2 regions of the Vibrio navarrensis genome follow, and region 1 is predicted to be linked to the other one. Evidence: predicted binding sites of a transcription regulator. Region 1 holds the regulator's gene; the other holds the start of a gene.

Region 1 (3,169 bases):
GTAAAGAGGTATTTATGATCATTCCTTGGCAAGAGATCAGTGCCGATGCGCTGAGCAATTTGATCCGCGAATTTGTTCTGCGTGAAGGCACCGACTATGGCGAAAGCGAAGTCTCGTTAGAGCAAAAAATCGAGCAAGTAAAAACCCAGCTCAAGCGAGGTGAAGCGGTGATCGTTTTCTCGGAACTGCATGAAACCGTTGATATTCAGCTCAAGCAAAAATTTTAGTTGGCCGAGATTTTTACCGCACCTTATCCCATGACAAGCACGTGGAACGTGTTATAGTGGCCAAACGATTGCACATGCCGGAAGCCACATTCCGGCCCGACAGGTAAGTACTACAACGACAGGGTTTGTCATGTCAGCAAAGCATCCAATCATCGCCGTCACAGGTTCGTCCGGTGCCGGCACGACGACAACGTCAGAAGCATTTCGCAAAATGTTCAATATGATGTCCATCAAGCCCGCTTGGATTGAAGGGGACAGTTTTCACCGTTTCACTCGCCCCGAAATGGACGTTGAGATCCGCAAAGCGCGCGAGCAAGGGCGACATATCAGCTACTTTGGGCCGCAAGCCAACGATTTTCCGGCGCTGTCGGAGTTTTTCCGCCAGTACGGCAAATCGGGCACGGGTGAAGTGCGCCGTTATCTGCACACCTTTGACGAAGCCGTGCCTTACAACCAAATGCCCGGCACCTTTACCCCATGGCAAAAGCTGCCCGATAACACCGACGTACTTTTCTATGAAGGGCTGCACGGCGGGGTGGTCGATGGTGAAGTCAACGTTGCCCAGCACGTAGATTTTTTGATCGGCATGGTGCCAATAGTCAACTTGGAATGGATTCAAAAATACGTGCGCGATACGCGTGATCGCGGTCATTCGCGCGAAGCGGTGATGGATTCGATTGTGCGTTCAATGGACGACTATCTCAACTACATCACCCCGCAATTTTCACGCACTCACATTAACTTTCAGCGCGTCCCGACGGTGGATACGTCCAACCCACTCAATGCCAAAGGCATCCCGAGTTTGGATGAGAGTTTTGTGGTGATTCGCCTGCGCGGTATCAAGAACGTCGACTTCCCTTACCTATTGGCGATGATCGACGGCTCCTTTATGTCGCGACACAACACCTTAGTGGTGCCGGGAGGCAAAATGAGTTTCGCTATGGAACTGATTGTACAGCCAATCCTGCAACAACTGATTGAAACAGGCAAAATTGGCTAAAATTTGAGGCCGGTTCACGCTTACTTTTCATACCGTGATCATGTGCACAATTTTGCGTAGAAAATCCCATTCTCGACACGATTAAAATCAAGAAATCGTTTTCGAAAAAGGATACTATTTCAAACCGAAACACAAGATAGCTTGCAGCATCAATCAAGAGCTCTTATTCTAGCAAGTCTATAACAAGGCTTGGCTAAAATATGGATAGCGGCAAGCGTACCCTGCAGAGGAAGTGAGATATTATGGTTCTAGGTAAACCTCAAACCGACCCAACACTAGAGTGGTTTCTTTCACACTGTCATATTCATAAGTACCCTTCAAAAAGCACGCTGATCCACGCGGGCGAAAAAGCAGAAACTTTGTACTACATAGTGAAAGGTTCTGTTGCCGTGCTTATCAAAGACGAAGAAGGTAAAGAAATGATTCTTTCTTACCTGAACCAAGGTGACTTTATCGGTGAACTAGGCTTGTTTGAAGAAGGCCAAGAGCGTACTGCCTGGGTTCGTGCAAAATCTCCTTGTGAAGTGGCTGAAATTTCATTCAAGAAATTCCGTCAGTTAATCCAAGTCAACCCAGACATTCTCATGCGCTTGTCAGCACAGATGGCAAGCCGTCTACAAGTGACCAGCCAGAAAGTGGGCGATTTGGCATTCTTGGACGTGACTGGCCGCATCGCTCAGACACTACTGAACCTAGCCAAACAACCCGACGCAATGACGCACCCAGACGGCATGCAGATCAAGATCACTCGTCAAGAGATTGGTCAGATTGTTGGTTGTTCGCGTGAAACCGTTGGCCGCATTCTGAAAATGCTGGAAGAGCAGAACCTTATCTCTGCGCACGGCAAAACCATTGTTGTTTACGGGACTCGTTAATTTCACGCCAGAAATCGACGTTCAATCGAGTAGGAGGAGGCCTCACGGCCTCCGTCCTCTCACACCACCGTACAAGCGTGGGTCGCATACGGCGGTTCCGAATACACTTTTAGTGACTCATACCCATCTCTCAATGAGTAAAGCCCCCTCTCCTCGAACCATTTGATTGGCATTGCGTGATTCAACTGGGGCGAGAGTGCTAAGCGCCACCACCCTTTATCTGACATCGCCAGCTTCCACGCATTTCGCTCTGTTACACCTTGTCGTTGTAACCATGTCGCTATGCTGTATCTGCGTTTGCGCTGTTTCAGGCGGTAGCATCTCAACCGACGCCGTATCCATTCGTCTAAGCGCTGCATCGCACTTTGACCTATGGCGAGCTTGAAGTAGTGCTGCCAACCTCGTAGGTATTGGGTTAACTCGGTGAGGATTACCGACAACTCTCGACCTCGATTTCGCTTCGTTATTTTCCGCACTCGCTTCTTCATTTGAGCTTGTGCCGATTTTGATATCTGGAGGGTTCCGTCTATCTTGAAGCTATGGCTTAGGTAAGCTCGCTCCGTCACTCTTGTTGCTGCACTTTTCTCACGATTTACCGTGAGCTTTAGCTTCTGCTCCAAGAACTCCGTTATCGACTCTTTGACTCGATGGGCGGCTTCCTCACTAAGAACGTAGATTTGGCAGTCATCTGCATATCGACAGAACTTATGCCCTCTTCGCTCTAACTCTTTGTCCAGTTCATCTAATACAATATTGGAAAGTAACGGAGATAATGGCCCACCCTGTGGTGTTCCTCGTTGTCTTCGCTCTACTAACCCATCTCGCATTAAGCCTGCCTGTAGATAGGACCTGATGAGCTTTAATACTCGTTTATCACTAATGTCCTTAGATAATCTGTGCATCAGCCTATCATGGTTCACCGTGTCGAAGTATTTGGCTAGATCGATATCCACTACATAACCCCGCCCTTCTCTGATATAGCGGCTTGCTGCCGCAAGCGCATGATGCGCACTGCGGTTCGGCCTGAACCCGTAGCTGCTGTTGGAGAACGTCGGCTCATAGAGCTC
Region 2 (3,169 bases), 260 kb from region 1:
GAGTCGAATGGACTATCGCACTCATCTGAATGTGATGGACTTTGAGCTTGAGGTGTCTAACATCGAAGTGCTCAACCGCATCATGAAGCGGGTCGAGCAAGTGCGCGATGTGATGTCAGTCAAACGACTCTGCTGATCGCAAATCGTTTAAATGAGAGGCGAGTGGTGCAGACTACTCGCCTTTTTTACAAACGCATTTTTTACAAAACGAATTGTCTACAAAGGAAGCAAAATGACTCATCCAATTCAGCAGTTAGAACAGATCATGGCCAAGCTGCGCGACCCTGAAAATGGCTGCCCGTGGGATCTTAAACAAACGTTTGACAGCGTGGTGCCTCACACTATCGAAGAAACCTATGAAGTGGTGGATGCGATTCACAAGCAAGATTGGCCCAATCTCAAAGAGGAGCTTGGCGATTTACTGTTTCAGGTGATTTTTTACAGCCAGATCGCTAAAGAACAGGGGCTGTTTGACTTTTCACAGGTGGTGGAAACGGTCAATGAGAAACTCACGCGTCGCCACCCGCACGTGTTTGCTGAGCAGGAATTTACGGATGAAGCGGAGCTCAATGCCAACTGGGAAGCCGAAAAAGTAAAAGAGAAAGCCTTAGCAGGCAAAAGTGAAGAAAGTATTCTAGACTCAATACCAACTTCGCTTCCGGCATTATTACGTGCCACAAAGATTCAGAAAAAGTGTGCGCGCTCCGGTTTTGATTGGGACTCACTTGGCCCGGTGGTAGACAAGGTGCGCGAGGAAGTGGATGAAGTGATGGAAGAGGCGCTGCAAGTGGATGCGCAAGCGGACAAAGTGGAGTTGGAATTAGGTGACTTACTGTTTGCGACGGTCAATCTGGCCCGCCATCTTTCGGTTAACCCTGAAGTGGCTCTGGCCAAAGCCAACCTCAAGTTTATTCGCCGATTTCGCGGTGTCGAGCAGAGAGTCTCTGCGTGTGGCAAAACACTGAGCGCGTGCAGTTTGCAAGAATTGGACGGGTTTTGGGATCAGGTCAAAGCCCAAGAGAAGGGCTAAACATCAGCAGATAAAGTGGCAAAAAAAGGGCTCAACTAATTTGCCACAGGCTTGATTGCTGTTAGTTCACTTTGATTTGAAGCAAAAAATAAAAAATTGGCGTGTGATAGATTTCACGTTGTGGCGGTTAGGGTCTTCTGGTATATTTTCGTCCCGTCCAGAAGAAATCCATTTCCCTCATTCAACCAATTTCAGGTTAAACATGACGACAAATTACATTTTTGTTACTGGCGGGGTTGTATCCTCTCTAGGTAAAGGTATTGCAGCAGCATCCCTAGCAGCGATCTTAGAAGCACGTGGTCTTAAAGTGACCATCATGAAGCTTGATCCATACATCAACGTTGACCCAGGCACCATGAGCCCAACTCAACACGGTGAAGTATTCGTTACGGAAGATGGCGCTGAAACTGACCTAGACCTTGGTCACTACGAGCGCTTCATCCGCACTAAGATGACTAAGCGCAACAACTTCACTGCAGGTCGTGTTTACTCAGACGTTCTGGCGAAAGAGCGTCGTGGTGACTACCTAGGTGCCACCATTCAGGTTATTCCTCATATCACCAACTCGATTAAAGACCGCGTTATTGCAGGCGCTGAAGGTCACGATGTGGCTATCGTTGAGATCGGCGGTACCGTGGGTGATATTGAGTCGCTGCCATTTATGGAAGCTATCCGTCAGCTAGCGGTTGAAATTGGCCGTGAGCGTGCCATGTTCATGCACCTGACTCTGGTGCCTTACCTAGCGGCGGCGGGTGAAGTGAAAACCAAGCCAACTCAACACTCAGTAAAAGAGCTGCTGTCTATCGGTATTCAACCAGACATTCTCGTTTGTCGCTCTGACCGAATTGTCCCCGCCAACGAGCGTAAGAAGATCGCGCTGTTCTGTAACGTGCCAGAAAAAGCCGTCATTTCTATGAAGGACGTGGATTCTATCTACAAAATTCCTCAGTTGATCAAATCACAAGGTTTGGATGATCTGGTCTGTGCCCGTTTTGGTATCCAAGCGCCAGACGCGGATCTGTCTGAGTGGGAACAAGTGATTTACGAAGAAGCGAACCCAACCGGTGAAGTCACCATCGGCATGGTAGGCAAATACATCGAACTGCCAGATGCGTATAAATCGGTGAACGAAGCGCTTAAACATGCAGGTCTGAAAAACCGCTTGAGCGTTAACATTAAATATGTAGACTCACAGGACGTAGAGACCAAAGGTTTTGAAGTTCTACAGGGACTGGACGCCATTCTTGTTCCTGGTGGCTTCGGTGATCGTGGCATTGAAGGCAAGATTCTAGCAGCGAAATACGCTCGTGAGAACAAAGTTCCTTACCTAGGTATTTGCTTGGGTATGCAAGTTGCTCTGATTGAATACGCGCGCAACGTTGCGGGTATGGAGGGAGCACACTCAACAGAATTTAATAAAGACACCAAGTACCCTGTGGTTGGTTTGATCACTGAATGGGTTGATAGTGAAGGTAACGTTGAAGAACGCACTGAATCATCAAATCTTGGTGGTACTATGCGTCTAGGTTCGCAGCTATGTCACCTAGCGAAAGGCACGAAAGCGCGCGAATTGTACGGTAGCGATACGATCCATGAACGTCACCGCCACCGTTATGAAGTGAATAATAATCTTCGTCCACAAATTGAAAAAGCGGGCCTAAAAGTCTCTGGCCTGTCAGCGGACAAGAAACTGGTTGAGATGATCGAGAACCCGAACCATCCATGGTTTGTTGCGGCTCAGTTCCACCCAGAGTTCACCTCAACGCCACGTGACGGGCATCCACTGTTCTCTGGCTTTGTCAAAGCAGCGGGTGAAAATGCGCGCGGCGAACTGAAGTAAAAGGATACGGGCGGTCGCGAAGGTTGTGCGGCGGCCCTTTAAATTTGACATTTATATTTAAACGAGAGGAAACATTAATGTCTAAGATCGTTAAAGTTCTAGGTCGTGAAATCATCGACTCACGTGGTAACCCTACTGTTGAAGCTGAAGTACACCTAGAAGGCGGTTTCGTAGGTATGGCTGCGGCTCCATCTGGCGCATCTACTGGTTCTCGCGAAGCGCTTGAACTACGTGACGGCGACAAAGCTCGTTTCCTAGGTAAAGGCGTACTGAAAGCTCTTGCTGCAGTAAACGGCCCA

What was found. The regulator CRP, encoded in region 1, controls carbon source genes, mostly activating them, when cyclic AMP is high. The targets are predictions, from matches to a motif close to TGTGANNNNNNTCACA.
Region 2: a site for CRP is predicted at 1,133-1,148, ahead of I3X05_RS13875 (CTP synthase). Genes of this name have one in related genera too.

What each region holds. Positions count from the first base shown of each region.
Region 1 covers NZ_CP065217.1:3,211,285-3,214,453, forward strand. The annotation lists gene I3X05_RS15220 (YheU family protein) at 15-227, shown strand; gene I3X05_RS15225 (phosphoribulokinase) at 358-1,227, shown strand; gene crp (cAMP-activated global transcriptional regulator CRP) at 1,470-2,102, shown strand; gene ltrA (group II intron reverse transcriptase/maturase) at 2,162-3,169, opposite strand, start outside.
Region 2 covers NZ_CP065217.1:2,953,353-2,956,521, reverse strand. The annotation lists gene relA (GTP diphosphokinase) at 1-136, shown strand, start outside; gene mazG (nucleoside triphosphate pyrophosphohydrolase) at 233-1,030, shown strand; gene I3X05_RS13875 (CTP synthase) at 1,233-2,870, shown strand; gene eno (phosphopyruvate hydratase) at 2,948-3,169, shown strand, end outside.